3 regions of the Paenibacillus sp. 2TAB23 genome follow, and region 2 is predicted to be linked to each of the others. Evidence: riboswitches for the same ligand, from Rfam matches in the RefSeq annotation. Region 2 holds a riboswitch; each other region holds the start of a gene.

Region 1 (7,590 bases), on a different contig from region 2:
CTATTGAATGAAGTATGTAACTACGCTTGAACAACGGTCAGCCAAACATCACCTGAAACAAATAGTGATGCTAGGTATATTCAAAAATCAAAACTATATTCCTTGACAGGAATATTCAATATAGAGTATATTCTAATGGAATAAGATTCTAGTATAGCTGTAGTTGCTATGATCGGAGTCTTCTATGATTCATGTTAGGGCGTTTCAGTTGATTCCGGTATATCGATGTATGGGGTATTTCAAATAGCAGAATAAAGGAGATAAAAAGCATGTCAATTAAAATGGAGAACAATCAGTTAGTCGTTACACGCACATTCAAAGCTCCGCGCGATCTGGTGTTTAAGGTGTGGTCGGAGGCGGAACATTTGAAAAACTGGTGGGGACCGCAAGGATTCAAAATAGAAGTTGCTAAGATGGATTTCCGCCCAGGCGGATCATTTCACTACAATATGAAATCTCCTGACGGTCACGAAATGTGGGGCAAATTCGTCTATTACGAAATTGAAGCACCGGACAAGATTGTATACGGTAATTGTTTCTCCGATTCAGAAGGCAATATCGTACGAGCCCCATTCGCAGAATCGTTTCCGCTGGAAATACACAATACGCTGACTTTTACTGAAATAGATGATACAACAGTGATCACTCTTCGCGGAGGGCCTATCAACGTGCCGGAGGAGGAATTGAACTTCTACCTCGGTATGTACGAGTCCATGAAGCAGGGTTTCGGCGCAACCTTCGATCAACTTGCTGCGTATTTAGAGAGAACTTGAACGCAACAATGGTGAAATTTTACTTCTAGCTATTAAATAACGGTATATTTGGACATGCTTGATAGTAGTGGATCGACTCCATTTCGGTATAGAGGATTTGAATCTTGAGCAAGAATCTGCTTATCGAAGAGAAGAATGTTTGAAATTAACCAATAAATCATGAAACCAATGTTGTCCGCACCCCGTATCACCTTTTATTAGACGCTTTACGCAAGATGCCTTATCGCAACTGAATAGTTAACCCATACGCAAATGGGGAGTAGCTGTCACATAAAAGTCGTCAATACGAGAATGGAAGTTCTCCGGCTTTATGGGCATTGCCGATAAAGGCATTGTTAGCGAGACCTTTGCCTAACAAGGCAAAGGTCTCTTGGCGTTTGGGAGTCAGATGGCAAGCCCATCATTTTATTTTAGGAGGATGTCAAATGGATTTAAGTTTGTTAATGGAGTATGGCTGGGTGTTGCTCGTATTGGTTGCGTTGGAAGGTTTGCTCGCAGCCGATAACGCGCTAGTGCTGGCGATAATGGTTAAACATTTGCCGCCAGTTGAACGTAAGAAGGCGTTGTTCTACGGATTGGCAGGCGCGTTTGTTTTCCGTTTTGGTTCGTTGTTTGCGATTTCGTTTCTGGTGGATGTCTGGCAGGTGCAGGCGATCGGAGCGCTCTATCTTCTGTTCATATCGCTCAACCACATATTCCGTAAGCTCATCGTGAAAAAAGCCGACGATTCCGTAGCCAAGAGCTCGGGTAAGGAACCGAAGAAAAGCGGCTTCTGGTTTACGGTCTTGAAGGTTGAAATCGCGGATATCGCTTTTGCAATCGATTCTATCTTGGCAGCCGTAGCGCTTGCCGTCGCTTTGCCGGCAACAACATTGCCGAAAATCGGAGGCATGGATGGCGGTCACTTTATCGTAATTTTCCTTGGTGGTTTTATCGGTCTGGTCATTATGCGTTTTGCAGCGAATATGTTCGTGAAGCTGCTGGAGAGCAGACCTGCATTGGAAGTCGCAGCGTTCTTCATCGTCGGCTGGGTCGGCGTCAAGCTGGCGGTACATACGCTGGCACATCCATCACTGCACGTAATCCCGCATGATTTTGCGGAATCGACAGGTTGGAAAGTGACGTTCTATGTTGTGCTTCTGCTGATTGCTGTTATCGGCTGGTTCGTATCAGGCGGCAAAGAGAAGCAGGATCGGGCTTCGGAAGCGGCTTAATTGTAAGATTTGAACGTTTAGCTGCATATCGTTCCGTTTCATCAGAGGGTGCCCGCGGGCACCCTCATTTTTTGTGTTACCGAAGGCGCGTCCACAAACTTTAACATGACAAACGAGTAAATATTCGGTATGATGAGCAAGAAAATTTCATAGAAGAAACAGGTGCCAATGATGGAGCTAAGCAAGAAAACCATGGATTGGTTAAAAGGGAAGCAGGTTTAATTCCTGCGCGGTCCCGCCACTGTAATGGAGGAGTCTTTGCAAGGACGCCGCTGGGAAACCGGCAAGGCTGCAAGGATGTTGATCCCGAGCCAGAATACCTGCCTGTTTTCATTACACCGTTAACTCTACGATGGATAGGGAGGTGTTTATTAGTGCATGCAATAGTTAGCTGTATAATCTATTAAACCTCTTAACCATTAACGGTGAGAGGTTTTTTTGTATAGCTTTATTTCATAAATCGTTTGGACGAATAGGAAGGGGAGTTCATCATGAATACGAATCGATTTATTGCATGGTTGTTACTTGTAAGTGTGTTTATGACAATGCTTTCAGCCAATAGCCAGGTTTCCTATGCAGCGGAGGATGCGCACGAGCATGCCTACGATGTGTTGGAACATACGGAGAATAGCCAGGAAGATGAAGACGCTGCTCTGTCGAGCCTGAACATTGCTGCGGACATAGAAAAGCCGATTATTAGCTCTACTGGCTTAGTCGATCAGCAGCAAGCGATTTACCGCAAGCTTAGCTTTATGGCATCAGCTGTAGACACAGCAGATCCGGCTGTACAACTGGCAGTTAATCTAAACGGTGATCTGATCACAGCCAAGGATGAGACGTACACGGTTTCCCTGCAGCCAGGCGACAATGTCATTACGTTAACGGCAATCGATACGGCTGGTAACCGTGCAGAGGAAAGCTATACGGTTCATTACGCATTCGCGCAGAGCACAGCAGCCGCAGAGCAGCTTGAGAAAAGTCTTGCTTATTTAGTGAAGACGGTCAAAAGTCCGAAGTTTGGAACGGGTGCGGGCGAATGGTCTGTCATATCCTTGGCACGCGCCAATTACCCCGTACCGGATAAATACTATGATTCTTACTACTATAATGTGACTGAGCAAGTAAGAGCACTCTTGCTGAAATACGGCGGCAAGCTCGATAATAGCAAAAGTACGGAGCACTCTCGATTGATAATGGGGCTCGCCTCTATTGGAAGAGACATACATAGCGTGGCGGGCTACGATATTTCACAAGCGCTCGCTGATTTTGATTATGTCATCAAACAAGGGATTAACGGTCCTGTATTTGCTCTCATTGCCTTGGATACCCATCAGTACGAGGTTCCATTGGCGGAAGGCGCTGCGGTGCAGACCACAAGGGAAAAGCTTGTTCAATATATTTTGAATCAAGAGGTTAAGAAAGATGCGATGGATGCTGGAGGCTGGGGCTTCGGCACAACGAGAGCAGACGTCGATCTTACCGCGATGACTTTGCAAAGCCTTGCTCCTTACTACGAGACGGACTCTCTTGTAAAAGCGGCTGCGGACAGGGCGGTGCAGTGGCTCTCCGCCACCCAGAACGCACAAGGCAGCTATACGAATTTCGGTTCGACAAGCAGTGAGAGTATCGCACAGGTGATCGTTGCTCTTACAGGCCTTGGGATTGACCCGCATGCCGACCCGAGATTTATTAAAAATAATAAATCACTGATCGACGCGCTGCTAGCCTTTTCTGTAGAAGGCGGGGGCTTTAAGCATGTGGCTACGGGCAAATTAGACGGCATGGCTACCGACCAAGGCACGTATGCGCTCGTTTCCTATGATCGGTATTTGAAAGGCGAGAATCGTCTTTACGACATGACGGATGTTCAGTTGCAGGATTCGCAGGAAATGGAGTTTCCTTTGCCTGCCGGAGAGAAACCGAGCATTGCTGTTCCGGATGGTGGAGTCCACTATGTGGTTCCCGTGCCGACGGGAAATGAAAGCAAGGAAATAACGATTGAAATCCCGGAACAAAAAAATGGCAGCGTAAGCGTCCATTTGCCTTTGAACAGCAGCCTGCCTCAAATCGAGGCTAAGAAGGGCAGCGTCACAGCTGTTATTCCGAAGGGTGCCAAAATCATTGGCAGCGACAGCAATATTTTAGAGCTGATTACGACGTTAGACCCTGCCAATTCGACTTTGAAAAATAAATTAGCCGAACTCATTGCCGAGGGCAGGAAGCTTAGCGAGATTGCTGAAGCTTTCACAATGGGCGGCAGATCCATGGTCGAGTTTAACGAATATGTAACACTGGTCTTTGCTGGCCATAGCGGCAAGGATGCTGCTTATATCCAAGGCGGAGCCGTTCATGCGATTCAAAAATACGAAAGCGATGCTCTCGGCGCTGAAGCGGGAGAGAGAGAATATGCATATGACAGCGGGAATGACCTGATTGTAAAAACAAAGCATTTTACGGACTTTGTTTCCTATGCTACCAGTGTGTTGGAGGCGCCGGGCGGAGGTAATGGAGCACCTTCCCAGCCTACACAATATGTTACCCAGTCGGTGGATAAGCTTGCGATTAACAAGGGTTACGTGCTGCCTTCGGCAAGCGTAGAGTTGAAAGCAGGAGACACGGTATGGACGGTATTAAAGCGAACGCTGGATGCAGCTCAAATTAGTTTTGACTTTGACTGGAATGAAACGTACGGAAGCGTGTATGTGAAAACCATAGCTGGAGATGGAGAATTTGACCATGGCCAAGACAGCGGCTGGATGTACAATGTCAATGGTATTTATCCGGATTACGGGGCAAGCAAATATACACTGAAGCCAGGCGATCGGATTCAATGGCGTTATACGACGAATTTAGGCATAGATTTAGATGCAGGCGGATATGACCGCAGCCCAATCATTAATGTGCCTAAAGGACTTACGGAGAATTATGTAGTCAGCCTGACCAAATCACAGCTGGATACCGACAATATTACGATTAATATCGGAGATGTCCAGAAGAAGGTTATTTTGAATGTTAGCGACGTTAAAGAAAGCATTCCGATGGTTACGGTCGTGAAAGGAGCCGCTTCTTTCATTATCGACAAAGGTACGAAGCTGAATTCGGGGGAGACGAACGTGGAGTTGTTCACCGCCTTGGATGCGAAGCAAGCTACAGTGGAGGAACTCATTAACCGAGCGGTCGGCAGCAAAGATAAGTTCGGCAGTGGGAATCAATCCTTTACGATCGGCAGCGAAGCGAGCGCCGTGCGATTCGATAAACCGTTTACGATCATCGTCAAAGACGGGAAAAACCAGTTGGCAGGCGTCGTGGAGAATAATAAATACGTAGCAATTTCGATCTATGCGACAGAAGAAAAAGGTGTTCAAGCAACGATCGGAAGCGACAAAAAAGCTTATGCGTTCGTGAAAGGAAACGACCTTTATATTAAAACGAATCAAACGGCGAGCTTTGTCACGTATACGGCTAGCAGCAGCTTGGCGCTGGATGCTCTCTACAAAGACGCGGATACAATCTCAAAGTGGGCACTCGATGCAATCGGCCAAGCGACGCAAAACGGTTTTGTGCAGGGCAGCAACGGGAAATTCAATCCTAAAGCAGCGGTAACACGCGCGGAGTTTGCCAAAATGCTCGCAGCCGTGATGAACCTGGATACGGCCTCCGGCAAGGCTAGCGCCTTTACGGATGTGGCGAAGACAGATTGGTTCTACCCCTATGTGACGGCAGCTAGCCATGCCGGCTACATGACCGGCTTCAATCAAAAATTCAGTCCGAATGACAGCATCACACGCGAGCAGATGGCGACAACGCTGGTTCGGGCTTTGGGGATTGCGAGTGCAAAGCCGGCAGATGCTGTCAAAGATTTGGATAAGGCTTCGGCTTGGGCCAAAGCAGATATTGAAGCTGCAATTGCTTCCGAGCTGATGGTAGGTGATCGTAGCGGATTCCTGCCGAAGGCAACGGTGACGAGAGAGATGGCAGCCGTTGCGGCCATGAGAGCTTATGATTTTGACATCATCAACAAGCCTGAAGACACGAATGCGGATCAAAGCGCACAGGAGGCTGTGCGGAAACAGATTGCCCAAACGGCAGCTTTTATGCAGAATGCGGTGAGCAATCCGACCATTGCGAGCGTAGGCGGCGATTGGACAGTGCTTGGTCTCGCTCGTTCGGAGATAAGCGTACCGGACAGCTATTATGCAAAGTATTATGCTAACGTGGAGCAGACGCTGAAGGAACAGTCAGGCAAGCTGCACAACGTGAAATATACGGAATACGACCGAGTTATTCTGGCGTTGACGGCTATTGGCAAAAGCGTAGATCAAGTAGCAGGATATAACTTGCTTGAGCCGCTTGCAGATTACGATACCGTCATTAAACAAGGGATTAACGGCCCGATCTTTGCGCTAGTCGCGTTGGATAGCAAAGCCTATGATATTCCGGTAGTCGCAGGTGCCAAGAAGCAGACAACGAGAGAGCTGCTTATTGATTTCATTCTGGGCAGAGAGATTACAGATGGTGGCTGGGCGTTAGGAGCGAATTCAACCGCTGCAGACCCAGATATTACGTCAATGGCGATTCAAGGGCTGACTCCTTATTATGCAACGAATGATAAGGTTAAAGCTGCCGTAGACCGCGGCGTTGCATGGCTGTCGAAGGCGCAGATGGCAGATGGCAGCTTTGCAAGCGGCGGATCAGCCAATTCGGAGAGTATCGCGCAGGTTATCGTCGCTTTGGCTGGACTGGGCATCGATCCGCACCAAGATGCACGTTTTGTGAAGAACGGCCATTCTGCCGTTGAAGCTTTGTTAGGCTACGGGGCGGCAAGCGGCGGCTTCTATCACGTCAAGCAGGGCGGTACGGATAACGGTGGCGCAAAGCCTGGCGAAGTAGATCTGATGGCTTCGGATCAGGCGCTGTATGCGTTTGTAGCCTATAATCGCTTTGTTGCCAAACAAACGCGTCTTTACGATATGAGAGATGTGGCGTAACCATTAAAGGGAACAGGGCAAGGGGAGCGAGTTGGCCCTTGCCTTGTTCGTTAAGGAGATGCATGAAGCATGAGCAGGAATAAATGGCTGGCGGCGCTTGTCATTGTCAGCGTGCTCGCGATCGCTTTCTTTTGGGGCGGCAATTACCCGAAAAAAGAAACGCTTCCAGCTCCGAGCGAGGCGCTGGAAGCGGCAGAAACGCAGTCTGCTCAGCCAGACCAGACTGAGCCAAGCAGTAAACCGGAGTCCGGTACGCCGGCTCCAACGGGCACGGCTGATCCTGCGGAAACCGTAAAGCCAACCGGGTCCCCGGCAGAGGAAACGGTAAAGCCAACCGCGTCCCCGGCAGATGATATCCCGCCGCAGGGGCAAACCGAAACGAAACCGGAGCAAACGCCGGCAGAGGGTGGAGGCAAAGCCGCTGCGACGGAGGCGCCAACGGAGGCACCAACGAAGGCACCGACAAAAGCGCCTACGAAGGCGCCGGTAAAGGCAACAAGCAAGCCAGTGCAGGCAAAGCCGGAAACAGGCAAGGACAAATATCAGACGGAACCTGTACCGGAAGGGAAACCGAAGCCCGTGGAGTGGCAGGACGCCACAATCGACAAAAGCGAG
Region 2 (7,590 bases):
CTGCTTTAATCTTAATTGTTAGCGTTATTATGGTTTTTGAATGGCAGTCTATACGAACGGATGTAGAGAAAAGACTACTCGATAAAGGGCGTGATCTTTCCTTGTCACTCGCCCATACGCTGGAGCATTTGACGGAACAAGATTTGAACACGGGGGTTGTATTGCAAGACGGAACGAAATGGGCGGGGGATCAGCTGCGAAATGATCTTTTTCATGATGAGCTGACCGTTAATGAGCAAAGCAAAGAGGCGGCTGAGACGCGGGCGCAGGACGCCGATTATGCAGCAAAAAAAGTAATCCTACATAATGGTGAATCGATACCTTTGCACGAATATGAGCTGAAATATGACAGCGCATATGATAAATATACCGATAATCGCTGGCAAGGCATCATCGATAGCTTTTTGAACGAGGAGAACGTAGTTTACGCCATGGCGGCCGCCTATTCGGATAATCCAAACTGGGCTGGCTATATCTCCACGCACAACGGTATTTATAGTCCAGAAGGGGAACAATCTGCCGACGCTTGGGGCGAAAAAGGGTTTCTCAGCCAAAACTATCGAGCGAACCGCATATTTAATGATGAGACAGGTTACAATGCGGTCATGAATGTAAATACGGATGACGTATATTTGCAAAAGTATGATCGGATCATAGATGGGAAGACCGTTGAGACATGGGATGTGTCCTACCCGCTTATCATTGACGGCGAGCATTGGGGAGCCGTTCGAGTCGCATTGTCCAAAGAGAAGGCAGAAGCGCGGATTGCTGCCGAGAGAATGAAGGTACTGCTTCAATTTGGATCATTAGTAGCGGTTGTTCTCGTTATATTATTTTTCCTCTCGCAAATCATGTTAGGCAGAAAGCTTAGGGAAATCGTTAGGGCAGCCGTGAACCTTAATTCCAGCGAAGCAGATTTGACCTATCAAATCGCGAACAAGGGCACAGATGAAATTGCCATACTGGGTCTTGAAATCAATCGTTTTATCGAGCATATGCAAAGCTTAATGCGGACAATCAGAAGCAACGCCGCTTCCGTATCAGACTTTGCCATTACGCTCAGTGAAGGCTCCCATCAGAGCAAAGAGCTGTCCTTCCAGCTTGCCTCCTCCGTTGATGAAATGGCAGCTGGGGCAGAGAATCAAGCGGATGGGGCTGCCGAGGTCGCTCGCTCTATGGAAGAAATGGCGGCAAGCGTCGGCAGAATCGCCGCTTCTTCTTCGATTATGTCAGAGGCAGCAGGCGATATGCTGCATGCGGCTGAGGTAGGTAATGAAAAGTCGGATCAAGCGGTTGCCCAGATGGAGAGACTTGGCGAAGCAAACTCTTCAGTAGCGCAAGTGATCGGCCAGCTTAATGAACAATCCGCGCAGATTCAAGAGATGGCCGGCACGATTGCGGCTATTGCAAGTCAGACGAATCTGCTCGCTCTGAACGCTGCTATTGAAGCAGCGCATGCGGGAGAGTATGGAAGCGGATTTGCTGTCGTAGCAGGAGAAATCAGAAAACTGGCGGAGCAGGCATCCGAAAATGCGCGCCATATCGCAGATACGATCAACCATGTGCTGACTTCTACTTCCGAAGCGGTAACGGCTGTAAGGAACGGCGAACAGGAAATGGAGCAAGGGATGACCATCATACATGAATTGAAGCAGTCCTTTGATCTTATCTGGCAGGAATCTCGCCACGTATCCTCGCAGGTGCAGGATGTATCCGCATCTGCGGAGGAAATGGCGGCAGGCAGCGAGCAAGTGAGTGCATCGGTTGAAACGATGGCGATGGTAGCCAAGGACACATCCTCCCTTGCTGCGCAATCGGCAGAGGGCACGAACCGCCAGCACGAGCTTGCCATCGAAACCGAGCAGCTGGCACAATCGGTTAGCGAGCTTGCCGAGGAATTGAGGAAATCGATTGGTCGATTTAAATTGGAATAAATAAAACGGGCTTAGTTTCTAGGAGCCCAAAGCATAATGGAAACGCCGATGATACAGATTGCTGCTCCCAGCCAATCGTAAGCATCCGGCGTTTTTTTATCGACAAGCCATCCCCAAAGAACAGCCAGTATAATAAAAACACCGCCGTAGGCAGCATATACCCGTCCGAAGGATGGGAAGCTCTGCATAGTGGGGATGATGCCGTATGCGATAAGTATGAGGCTCCCGACAACGCCGAACCAAAGCGGCCTTGATTCGCGGAGCCATAGCCAAACCATATAACCACCGCCGATTTCGGCAAGACCGGCGAGGATGAAGAGAATGATGGTGATGAACAAGTGGGGTTTCTCCTTTTTCATATAAAAGTATGAATAAATTGTATCAGAACCTTTGTCTTATCATCAATTTTTTGATACAATTCACAAGTCAACAACATATAATTTCATAGAATAGCTAGTATGGTGCTGCCATGAAAAGAAGATTCATAAGCAGCTTAATAGGGAAGTTCGGTTAAAATCCGACGCGGTCCCGCCACTGTAACGCAGAGCTGACGATTCATTTATCCACTGTCTGGTTGGACGGGAAGGAGCTCGTACAGCAATGAAGCGAAGCCAGGAGACCTGCCATAAGAGCGCTCTATAATTCTCACGAGGATGGGAGGGAGATGTTTATTTGTGCTTCGGCGTTAGGCATAGACCTATGCTTATTTACGCACATAACAACCCAAACATCCTTCCAGAAGCGAAAGATGTTTTTTTTGTTGTCAAAAAACGGAACTGAAAAGGAGAGAAAACATTGTTAACATTAAAAAGGTTTATGAGTAAATGCTTGCCTGCCATTTTAAGTTTTGTTTTAATTTTTAGTGTATGGTCACCGCAAGTAAGCAAGGCGGCTGATCATACTGCGAATGCATCTCTTAACGAGATGATTGCTAAAACAGTTGATTATTACAAAACTAAAAATGAAGTATTAGAATCCTGGTGGGATATCGTTGCTCTTTGGGGTGCAGGTCAAAATTTGAATGATGGGGTCTGGAAGCTTCCCAGCTGGAAAACAACAGAACCAACAGATGAGTATAAGCTGGATCCTAATGAACCAGGAACTGATCATATTCGTTACATTTATTCGCTGCTTGCTATGGGTGAAGACCCGGCACATGCATGGGAGACGGATCGTAATCTCTATGCGGAGCTGGCTGCTCAGCAAAACGATAGTACTGGCGCCTTTGGCACATCAAACAAACACATGTGGGCAATGCATGCCCTTGAGACAGGAGAAAAGCTAGGAAGCGATGTTGGCAATTGGAATACAAATGCTAAACAGAAAGCGATCGACTTCTTGCTTAATCAACAACTTGCAGATGGCGGCTTTGCATTTTATGGCTCCGTCTCAGATCCAGACATGTCAGGAATGGGGCTGCTTGCACTCGGGAATTACCAGAATGACAGCGCCGTCCAGCAATCCATTGCAAGAATAAAGTCATTCTTGAAAACGAAACAATTAAACAATGAGCTTGTTATGTACGGAGATAATTCAAACAGTATGTCGGCAGTTGTCTCGGGTCTAACGGCGATTGACGAAGACCTTCTCTCGAATGAATGGATGGCTGAAGGTAAAAGCGTACTTGATTCCTACTCTGCGTTTCAACTGCAGAACGGCTCTTTTAAATGGATGGAATCGGATACCGAAGATAATCCAATGGCTACTAATCAAGCGCTCATTGCATTAAATGACATCAAGTACCAGAAAAGCGTATGGTACCGTTTCGCTGAAACGAAACTGCCTAATCCAGCAATTGCAGCTAAGCTGCAAGTTGATGGGATTTCTGGTTCGATATTCAGTCTTCAGAATGTGACGATCAAAAATACAGAAAAACCAGCAACCGCATTGGATTTGTTAAAACAAGCCCTTGATCAAGCTGTTCCAAAAATCAACTATAAAATCGTGGACAGCAGTTTCGGTGCTTATGTCTCTTCGATAAATGGAGAAGCAGCAGGCACGCTTGGCGGCTGGGACGGCTGGGTGTATGAAGTGAATGGCGTGGCTCCAAGTATCGGGGCGTCCGCATATGAACTGGAAAATGATGATGTTGTGCGCTTTTACTACAGCAGATGGCCAGCCATTTCTACGGCTGCTCAAATCGTAAACGGAGCAACGAATCCGTCCGTTGAAGTGACTCTAGTAGGTGATGAATATACAGCAGCTGCCGATGATAGCGCCAATTGGGAAATTAACACGGGCAGTACGGAGCTGCAAGTAAGCTCACTTGTTAAAGACGGAAACAAAGTTTCCATTTCTTTCAATGGTACGGCAAAAGGTGGAGCTGTTACATTAAAAGCATTGGGTACTGCGTTAGTAGGAGGGAATGACAGTGAATCCATTTCTGTTATTGTTCCTCGAGTCATTAGCAGCAGTGATGATCAAACAATTGCGATAAATGAGAATGAAAACTCAGTGCTTGTTTCGGATTCAGGTACAGGGCAGTTCACAAACCATGTGAAACTAACATTCGAATCAGCTGCTTTGCCGAAAATCATAGCTGAACGTGGGAATACACGGCTTGAAATTCCAGCAAATACTGTCGTCACATCGATATGGAATAAAGAGCTATTGCTTCCAAAAGCGTTGAGCATGGAAGACAGTGGTTTAAATACGAAATTAAATACGGTGTTGGCTTCAAGCAACAAGAAAATCGATTCCGTAGATGCTCGCCTGCAAGTAGGCGGTAATGGAGATATCCAATTCAGCCAGCATGTGACTTTGACGATCAAGGGCCAAGGCGGTAAAGAGGCGGGTTTCGTTGACCATGCGGGCGTATTTACGACAATAAAAAAATATGCCGATTCAACGGTGCAAACCGATGATGTTTACGCATATAGCCAAAATGGCGATCTAATCATTAAAACAAAACATTTTACTGAGTTCCTTGCCTATACTACATCTGCTTTATCAATGGGTGGTGGAGGCGGTCTCCCGATTGCGCAAAGCATCACGCTATCGGTAGAGAAACGTTCCATAAATGAAGGGGATTTCGTTGCGCCGTATGCTTTCACAATTACAGAAGGTGACACAGCATTTACGGCTCTCAAAAAAGCAGTAGACCAAAAAGGCGTGTCTTTGAAATATACAGGCACTGGTGCTACGATTTATGTGCAAGCAATCGGTGGACTTGCGGAATTTGATAAAGGTACCGGAAGCGGATGGATGTATTCTGTAAACGGAGTGTTTCCTAAAGTTAGCGCAGGCGTATACACATTAAAGAATGGCGACGTATTGCGCTGGCAATACACGACAAATTTAGGTGAGGATCTTGGAGCACCTAATGATTCAGAGGAAACTGGCGGACAACTGCCTGGGCAGACACCAACGGAATATTCTGATCAAAAGGAAATTTCTGCTTGGGCAACAGCAGCTGTAACGAAAGCGACGGAGCTTGGTTTCATGAATGGTACAAGCACAGTTAATCCGAAATTCGAGCCTAAACGACAGTTGACTCGAGCTGAATTCGCAGCTCTTGTTGTGAAATATTCGGGTGCTGAACAAGTACAAACTGATTCCGGCTTTGAGGATGTAACCAAGCAGAATTGGTTCTATGGCTATGTAGCGGCGGCAAAAGAGAAAGGCTTGATGTCAGGTGTAACCGGTACGACATTTGCTCCTAATGCTCCGATTACTAGACAAGAGATGGCTGCTGTTCTTGTTCGACTTAAGGACTTGGTTGACGACCAAGCACCACAAGCAGCGATTAAAGATAAAGATGCTGTATCAGCATGGGCAGTACCTTTTGTTAACGTAGCCTATCAAAAAGGATTAATGACTGGCGACCAGGGCATGTTCAATCCACAAGCACTAGTTACAAGAGAAATGGCTGCAGTAACGATCATTAGACTACATGAATTAAAATAATGGAAAGCTGTCCCTAGCTATTTTAGCTGCGGGGCAGCTTTTTTTCTTGGAATTAAAATCACTCTTTATTGCCTGGGAAATTAGAACTATTTTTAATGTGACGAACGATAATGACGAAAATGTTCTTTATTAAGAATTTCGATGATGGTATATTTAATAGATTGGATTAGTCATCGATTTTCCCAAAGTGGACTTTTTTAACTGAAACGAGGTGGTTGGATTTGAACATCATCAAAATATTGCTGACCTTGCTGCTTAGCATTCCGCTGTCGCTGCTGCCTTCTGCATCAATCACGGCAAACGCAGAGCAGGATGTGCCCGTATCGCAAGCCTATTATTTAATTGAGCTTTCCAAGTTTGGCATTCACAATGACGGCACTCATCCGGTAGAAACGACAAAAGGGATTAATAAAGCGCTGCAATGGGCGGCTCAGAACGGGAAAACCACAACGTCCCTTCCGCCAGGAACCTATTTGATCGATAAAGCCAGCCGAATCAATATGGTCAGCCATATGGTATTCGAGCTTCCAATGGATGCGGTGCTGCAGAAGGAAACGAACGCCAAAGAGAGCTATACGCTTATGTATTTGGGTTATGGCATTGATCATGTGACGTTGAGAGGCGGCACTTATGCCGGAGACAGAGAAACGCATGACTATTCCAAAAAAGAACACAGCTATACGCCCGGCACACATGAAGGCGGGTATGGCATTCTAACTGAAGGTGCTAAAAACGTTACGATAGACGGTGTCAAAGCGATTAATTTCACGGGTGACGGACTCATACTTGGCGGAAAAAATACGCTTGCCCAGGACCTATACGAAGGACATTTCATATTCGGCGATATTGATGATAAAGGGAAAAACATCTCTAATTCGAAGAAAATTCGCACGAAAAAGCCGCTGACTTTTGCAAACGCTATTTTCAAAACGGAAACCATGTTCGAGCTTACCAATGCAATAAAGCTGCCCCAAACGTTCGATATTATTTTTTATAAATCGAATGGTACTTTTATTAAAAAGCTAAAAAAGGTCAAAATTAGAGATTTGATTCAAATTCCCGCAGGAGCGACGCAATTCCACATCGTGTTCGAGCAAGCGAGCAAGAAAAATGCCTATGTGGAGTTTTGGAATCGGTCTGTGAGCAAGGATGTCGTAGTGAAAAATTCAGAGTTCGCCTATAACCGCAGACAAGGCATTACTGTCGGGGGAGCGGACCGCGTACTCATAGAGAATAATAAGCTTCACCATATAAAGGGCACGATGCCCCAGTCAGGCATAGACCTCGAAGGGGGCTTCGGAGAAAATGGAAACCGCAACAGCAACGTGACGATTCGAAATAATCATTTCTATGATAATGCCTCCTATGATCTCATTCTATATGATGGTAAAGATGCGATTGTAGAAGGGAACCATTTTGCATCCAAAGGCGTCATCGGTCTCGCTATATCCGAGCCATTCACTGGGGCGACGATTAAAGACAATCATTTCGATGGAACACGCATTGTTGCTGCGCATGACGCAGTGTTTATCGGCAACAAAATGAACGATTCCTCTACGACGATTAACGGACCGAATATTACCATCGACGGAATGACATTTACCGATTCGTTGTTTAGCATCAGCGCTAGCAAAGCGTTCGGAGTAAGCGTGTCGAACGTGACGATTAATAATAATGAGAAAAGCGACTCGGGGCTTTCGATATGGGGCAAGCCCATTCGTCTAAAAAACGTAACGATAAACGGCAAAGG
Region 3 (7,590 bases), on a different contig from region 2:
CAAGCCTGCTGAAATTCATGCAATGCAAATTGCAGAGAGAGTCAATCAGTTAGGATTCATAGCCATGCTGAATGAAACGGCTAAGGAGGGGCTCCATAAAGAGCATCACGTGCTGAAGCTGCGCCTGATTATCTCAGCCATACTTACTCTGCCGCTATTGATCACCATGCTGCATCATATCCCTCTGTTAATGCCATTAATTGATTATTTGCCTGCTTGGCTAAGTTTCCCTTGGCTGCAGCTAATATTCGCTACGGTTATTCAATTTGTAATCGGCATGCCCTTTTATCTCGGAGCCTACCATGCGGTGCGCGAGCGCAGCGCTAATATGGATGTACTCGTGGTGATCGGTACAACGGCTGCTTATTTATATAGTCATTATGCGGTGTTCCAGAATGGCTTGTTTCATTCCTATATGGATGCGGCACCGCATGCTCCGCCTCTATATTTCGAGACCTCTGCTGTCGTAATGACAGCGGTGCTGCTTGGAAAATATATTGAGACCTCAGCTTCCCTGAAGGCGTTGAGCGGAACGGAAGGTTATGATAAGCTGCATAACCAGACCGCTGTAGTTGAACGGGCTGGAGAATGGATACGAATGAAGACAGAGTTCGTTAGGGCTGGCGATATCGTAATCGTGCAGGCAGGCGAGGTCATCCCTGTTGACGGAAGAATAACAGCCGGACGATCCACGGCTAATGAAGCCTTGCTCACGGGAGAAAGCCTTCCAATGACGAAGGTCGAGGGAGATCAGGCATGGGCAGGGACGCGCAATGAGACGGGGCTGCTGCGGATTCGCACGCAAGCTGCGGGACATGATACGATGCTGAACCGCATACAGGAGCTTGTTCGAAAAGCGCAGCGATCGAAGTCTGCAATCCAGCGTAATGTGGATGCGGCAGCAAGCTGGTTCGTTCCGGCTATGCTTGTATTCGCCATCAGCACGATTGTGTTATGGGGATTTTTCCTAGAGCCTGGCAACTGGAGCAAAGCATTTATTTGCGGCATTGCCGTGCTATTAGCTGCTTGTCCCTGTGCGCTTGGCTTGGCGGCCCCGATCTCCTTGGTCATTGCTTCTGGCAGTCTTGCCAAGCAAGGCATTATTGCTAAGGAAGCTGGAGCACTAGAGAGGCTAGCAAGCATTCAAACGGTTATTTTCGATAAAACAGGAACTTTGACTGAAGGCAAGCCGCGTGTAAGTGCCGTATTGTCTGATCAAATCAGCCGATCCGCGCTGCTTCGAATGGCAGCAGCGGCGGAGTCGCAATCGACGCATCCGCTTTCTGTCGCCATCCTGAATGAAGCGGGGCGGCTTGGGCTTGTCATACCCGCTGCCAGTGAATATGAATTTACAGAAGGCGGAGGCATTGAAGCTATCGTCGAAGATCATCGCTTCGGCATTGGAAACGCAAGTTTTGCACATCATCGCAAATGGTCATTAAACGACAAGCTTTTCGCATTTGCCAAGCAGCGTGAGGAGCTTGGGGAGACGGTGCTGTATGCAGCGTCGGCTGGAAAAGGCATAGGCGCCATGGCTTTCAGCGACAGTGTGAAAGCGAATGCCAAGGGGACGGTGAAGCAGCTGAAGGAGCTGGGTATATCGTCTATTCTTGCCACAGGGGACCATCAAGCGCCAGCTTATGCTGCCGCTAAGGCTGTAGGCATCTTGCAGGTTCATGCTTCCATGCTGCCTGAGAGCAAGCTCAAACTCGTTGAGCAGATGAAGCGTAAAGGAATTCGGGTTGCTATGGCAGGGGACGGTTGGAATGATGCACCGGCGCTTGCAGCTGCCGACGTTGGTCTAGCCATGGGTGAAGGTACGGATGCTGCGCTTCAAGCCGGCCATATGACGCTGCTGTTCTCGCGGCTGCAAGCGATTCCGGAAGCGATTAGAATCAGCAGGCTGACAATTCGAAACGTACGGCAGAATCTAACATTCGCATTTGTATACAATGTCATCGTCATTCCATTTGCCGCTATGGGAATGCTGGAGCCATGGATGGCAGGAACAGCAATGGCGCTCAGCTCCGTGTCGGTAGTAGGGAATGCACTGCGGTTGAAGGGCTTGCTGAAGCGAAGAGCCGGTGGCTATTCATGACGTTGACAGGGCAGCTCATCGGCTTTATTATTCTTACCGGTTTATTCAGCGCGCCGCACTGCATGGGAATGTGCGGGGGAATCGTATCCGCTGTTTCGTTGAATTCCACAGCTTCCGTGAAGAAATCGATGCTGCTTTATAACACAGGCCGTATCGTTTCCTATGCTCTGCTGGGAGGCGTAATGGGGACTGTAGGCTCTTTTGTCGACGTAGCAGGCAGGTTTGCCGGGATGCAGGGGCTTGCATCCATCGTCGGAGGCTGCTTTCTCCTTCTCTGGCTTTGGCGTCGCTTCCAGCTGCCCGTTATGAACCGCCTTTCTTCCTTTCTATACAAGAAGCTTGTTCATGACGCGAAACAATCGAACAAGCACGAGACCATTCATCTGCTCGCCACTGGCATAGCTTTTGGATTTCTTCCCTGCGGTCTTACCTATGCCATGCAAATGACAGCAGCCTCTACAGGTTCCGGTTTAACAGGTGCTGCCGTCATGGCTTTGTTCGGTTTATCTACTTTTCCAGCACTGGCGTTAGCCGCATCGGTTGCTGCGTTTGCCAACAAGAAATGGCGCCGTTTCATGCGAGAGGCAAGCTTTGTTACGGCACTTGCCGTTGGCGTCATTTCAATTCTGCGCGGACTTGCAGTCAATGGCCTGATTCCGACCATAAATCCATGGTTATGGTAACCGGCTAATGGCTGGCTTTCAGCAATCTGCTTATTTCATAAGTTTGCTCTTTGGTTTCAAGCGTTAACGTTGCTTTCCATATGCCTGCCATTAGGGGGACGCCATCTCCTGTATATTTGCCTGAGGCTTCTTCAGTCATTTCGAACACGTAATCACCGCAAACCATGCTCAGCATGTCTAGCTTCACTGTTATATTAGCATCATGAACCGGAAAGCCCTGTATATCTTTTATATCAACCGTGAATTGATTTTCGTGCAAAACCTTGGCGGGGTATTCCGCAATGGTCCAGCTTATCGTACCGCTATTGAAGGCATGCTCCGTCGTTTGCGGAGGTACAGCTTCATCTTGCTGAAACCACCAAATAGCAAAACCGATTAGTAGCACGAGTAAGAAGAAAATGAGAAAAAATTTCAAATATGAGGTGCGGAATTTATCATTCGGCTGCATCTAATCTTTATCCTCCTTCAGTCGTTTTTTTGAGAGGATGCTCATTTAAGTTACCTATGCGGGAAGAGTGGGAAGCAGAACTCGGCTTGCAAGAATGAATTGCTGCTGTTTAATGGACAAATACGCGATGTCGGTGTATATTAACAACTGATTAATCAATCGTAAACGGACAGGTGCGGATAGGAGATTCTTGCAAGGTATCAACATCTTGCAGTGCTCTTTGAAGCTTAAAAGGGAAGACCGGTGCAATTCCGGCACGGACCCGCCACTGTAAGGTTGGATAGCGACGCTTTAGGCTTCGTTACGACCGAGTCAGAAAATCTGCCAGTCCTTACATGCGCTTAAACCTACGTGGAAATAGGGAGGGTGCTCGGAAAGCTTGTCGCTTTGCAAGTAATGGAAGAGCGTATGGGAGCATTTCTGGCACAATTGCCGGTGATGCTTTTTTGTTTTGACAAACTAAAAAAGAGGTGCAGAGAAACATGGTAAGAAATAACCGTAAATTAATGAAGGCTCTGTTTGGATTGCTCCTTGCGGCAATGCTTGTTGCCACAAGTGCATGTGGAGTAAACAAAGAACCTGAAAACCAGCAACGTCCAGAAACGAACCTTACGAATTCGGATGCCAATAAGTCAGAAGAAACCTCAGACGCAACGGTATATCCCTACACGATTAAAGACGATACCGGGACTGAGATTACTTTTGAGCAGCAGCCAACTAAGGTTGTGACGCTTGTGCCTAGTGAAACAGAAACGATCTACGCGATCGGTGCTGGGGAGCAGGTAGCAGGTGTCGATCAATGGAGCGATTACCCCGAGGATGCAGCGGCAAAGCCAAAGGTTGGGGATATGACGACCAATATTGAGGCCGTAGTGGCATTGAATCCGGATCTAGTTTTGGCTTCGTCCACATTGAACACAGATGCAATCGCAAAGCTGAGAGAGCTTAAAATACCCGTGTACGCATCAGATCCGCTTACCTATGATGCCGTTATTGCCAAATTAGAAATTTTAGGTCATATTATGAATAAACCTGCCGAAGCGGCTGAAATTGCAGATCATATGCGGCAGGTAAGACAGCAAGTAACGGATGCGGTGAAAAACGCTGAGAGAAAAAAAGTGTATATGGAGTTTTCGCCAGGCTGGACGGTCGGCTCCGGCACTTTTCTTGATGAGCTTTTAAACCTGGCTGGCGGGATTAATATTTCTGCTGCTTCGCAAGGCTGGTTCGAGGTCAGTGCAGAGGAAGTTGTAGCTCAGGATCCAGAATTGATTATATACCCTGATTTGAAGGAGGATCCGAATCCGATCGTCGTTGGCATCCAAAGCCGCCCAGGCTGGGAAGTCATTGCCGCAGTGAAGAACAAACAGCTGCATGCAGTGACAGAGAATCCGCTCGTGCGCGTTGGACCGCGTTTAGCGGACGGCTTGCTGGAGCTTGCTAAAGTAATCCACCCGGATCTCGTGAAATAAAGCAATGACCTATAAACTGGTTTGGTACGGAGGAGCAGCCATGCTCCTTCTTGCTGTTTCTATCGTGGTGAGTTTAACGATTGGCTCATCGGGCATTTCGGTGCGAGACGTATGGGGCATATTGCTTCATAAGCTGCCCTGGTTTTCGAATGAAGCAGTCTCTTATTCGGCGGGCGAGATCGCGATCGTTACGCAAGTAAGATTGTCCCGCGTGCTGCTCGCTGTTCTGGTAGGCGCATGTCTGGCGCTGGCGGGAACAGGTTTTCAAGGCGTGCTCCGTAATCCTCTTGCTGATCCCTATACGCTCGGTGTTGCATCAGGGAGCTCAGTAGGCGCAGCTTTTATTATTTTGTTTGGATTACAGGCAGCGATGGGGATGTGGACCATTCCGATTGTTGCATTCGCAACGGGGATGGCTACGCTGCTTGGCGTGTTTTGGCTTGCCAATCAAAAAGGTGTTATGCATATGGAAACACTCATCCTTTCCGGCGTCATCATTCAATCTTTTCTAGGCGCGTTTGTTTCCTTTATGGTTTCGATGTCAGATGGCGTCGTCAACCAAATATTGTTCTGGTTAATGGGATCACTAGCCATGCGAGGCTGGGATCATGTAATTATGCTTATCCCCTTTCTGCTGATTGGATTGCCCTTATTGCTTGCTTACGGGCGTCCCCTCAATTTATTTGTATTAGGAGAGAGGCACGCTGCCCATCTAGGCATACATGTGGAGCGAACGAAGCTAATCGTCTTGATCAGCTCTACGCTGCTTACTGCGGCTGCCGTCTCCGTGTCGGGTGTTATTGGTTTCGTAGGGCTTGTTGTGCCGCATCTAATCCGATTACTCGTTGGTCCGGATTATCGGTTAATAACGCCATTGTCGGCTATCGGAGGCGGTATATTCGTGTTATGGGCAGATACGCTTGCGCGAGTAGCGTTAACGCCGAAGGAGATCCCATTAGGTGTAGTAACCGCTTTAATTGGTGCACCATTTTTTGCTTATTTGCTGCATCGGCGGAAGAAAGGACAGGGTGGCGCTTTATGATCGAGGTTCGCGAAGTGATCCAGGATGTGAACGGTCGACAAGTGTTAAAGGGCGTTTCCTGTACGTTTCAAAAAGGCAATATGTATGGCATCATCGGGCCAAATGGCGTCGGTAAATCAACTTTGCTGCAATTGCTGTCCGGAGTTGATCGGCCAAAGCAGGGAGAAGTACTTCTAGATGGTCGGCCATTGTCGACATTTCCCCGTAAAACGATTGCGAAACAAATGGCAGTGCTGCAGCAAAACGGGCTTCCGCCTGTTGGTTTTACTGTGCGGGAAGTCGTCAGCATGGGACGTTATCCATATCAGAACTGGCTCGGAAGCGAGAATGAGGACTCGGCGAAGCTGATTGACGATACGCTCCTAACAATGGGCTTGAAGGAGCTTGAATTACGCACAATGGATCAGCTAAGTGGCGGGGAACGCCAGAGAGTGGCGCTGGCCAAGCTAATGGCACAAGGCCCGGCGATTCTATTGCTGGATGAGCCGACAACCTATCTTGATATTGGCTTTCAGGCACAGCTTATGGATACCGTGCGAACATGGCAGCGAAATAGCGAGTTGACTGTCATCGCCGTGCTTCACGATTTGAATCTCGCCGCGCTATATTGCGATGAGCTTGTGGTATTGCATCAAGGAAAAGTAGAGGCTGCCGGTACACCGCAGCAGGTACTTACTTCGTCACTAATTGAGCAGGTATATGAGACAAAGACGACTGTCATATCCCATCCGATTACAGGGGTGCCGCAATTGATGCTGCAGCCAAACTTCTAATTTAATTGCTTGAAGGGACTGATGAAATGGAAACACATACATACAAGCATCTATTAGACATTATCAATACTATCCCTCCTTTTGATAATGAAGCCGCAAAGCTTGCGATGACACATTCTGATTCCTTAACAAAACCGCCGGGAAGCCTAGGCAAGCTAGAAGCGGTCGCTGCACAGCTTGCCGGCATTTCAGGTAAGCTGTGGCCGGATTTGTCCCAAAAGGCTGTTATCGTAATGGCAGGAGACCATGGCGTCTGTGAGGAAGGGATCAGCGCGTTTCCGCAGGCCGTAACGCCACAAATGGTTGTCAATTTCTTAAACGGAGGAGCTGCTGTCAATGTGCTGGCCAGACAAGCAGGAGCAGAGGTTGTGTGCGTAGACATTGGCGTCATTGGGGATATCGAGCATGAACGGCTCGTAAGCAGAAAGATTGTACGCGGAACAGCGAATATGGCAAAACAAGCCGCCATGAGCAGGGCAGATGCGGTTGACGCCATAATGGTGGGCATCGAAACGGTGAATGAGCAAATAAAGCGCGGCTGCAGGCTGTTTGCGACTGGCGAGATGGGAATCGGCAATACGACGGCAAGTGCAGCTATTACGACCGTGCTGACTGGTTTGCCTCCTGAGGAGTCGGTAGGCCGGGGGACTGGAATTAATGATGCAGGCTGGTTGAAGAAGGTTGAGGTTGTTAAGCGGGCAATTGAAGTCAATGGGCTTCATGCAGCTGGAGCTGATCCTCTTGACGTATTGGCAAAAGTAGGCGGCGTTGAAATCGCCGGCCTTGTTGGCGTTATCATTGGGGCCGCGGCAAGCGGCTGTGCGGTTGTTATTGACGGATACATCTCGTCCGCTGCTGCACTTGTCGCATCGAGAGTTACCGAAAAAACGTTGCCATATATGATCGCTTCCCATCTTTCGCAAGAGCAAGGACATGCAAAGCTGCTTGATGCCGTTGGCTTGACACCAATGATTCAGCTGGATATGAGGCTAGGCGAAGGAACAGGTGCCGTGCTGGCATTTCATTTTATTGACGCTGCACTGCTGCTGATGCAGGAGATGGCTACATTCGATA

Evidence for each region. Region 2 has a riboswitch for cobalamin ahead of AB4Z29_RS14545 (DUF4430 domain-containing protein). Riboswitches for the same ligand answer to the same signal wherever they lie in the genome.
Region 1: another riboswitch for cobalamin. It lies ahead of AB4Z29_RS30770 (S-layer homology domain-containing protein); the one in region 2 lies ahead of AB4Z29_RS14545 (DUF4430 domain-containing protein).
Region 3: another riboswitch for cobalamin. It lies ahead of AB4Z29_RS04270 (ABC transporter substrate-binding protein); the one in region 2 lies ahead of AB4Z29_RS14545 (DUF4430 domain-containing protein).

The regions. Positions count from the first base shown of each region.
Region 1 covers NZ_JBFRGD010000037.1:31,347-38,936, reverse strand. The annotation lists gene AB4Z29_RS30780 (SRPBCC family protein) at 270-773, shown strand; gene AB4Z29_RS30775 (TerC family protein) at 1,199-1,987, shown strand; cobalamin riboswitch at 2,131-2,329, shown strand; gene AB4Z29_RS30770 (S-layer homology domain-containing protein) at 2,479-6,975, shown strand; gene AB4Z29_RS30765 (DUF4430 domain-containing protein) at 7,045-7,590, shown strand, end outside.
Region 2 covers NZ_JBFRGD010000009.1:30,306-37,895, reverse strand. The annotation lists gene AB4Z29_RS14555 (methyl-accepting chemotaxis protein) at 1-1,934, shown strand, start outside; gene AB4Z29_RS14550 (YnfA family protein) at 1,946-2,293, opposite strand; cobalamin riboswitch at 2,377-2,576, shown strand; gene AB4Z29_RS14545 (DUF4430 domain-containing protein) at 2,730-5,840, shown strand; gene AB4Z29_RS14540 (right-handed parallel beta-helix repeat-containing protein) at 6,062-7,590, shown strand, end outside.
Region 3 covers NZ_JBFRGD010000002.1:325,957-333,546, forward strand. The annotation lists gene AB4Z29_RS04255 (heavy metal translocating P-type ATPase) at 1-2,098, shown strand, start outside; gene AB4Z29_RS04260 (sulfite exporter TauE/SafE family protein) at 2,095-2,781, shown strand; gene AB4Z29_RS04265 (FixH family protein) at 2,786-3,229, opposite strand; cobalamin riboswitch at 3,431-3,572, shown strand; gene AB4Z29_RS04270 (ABC transporter substrate-binding protein) at 3,712-4,701, shown strand; gene AB4Z29_RS04275 (FecCD family ABC transporter permease) at 4,742-5,743, shown strand; gene AB4Z29_RS04280 (heme ABC transporter ATP-binding protein) at 5,740-6,516, shown strand; gene cobT (nicotinate-nucleotide--dimethylbenzimidazole phosphoribosyltransferase) at 6,543-7,590, shown strand, end outside.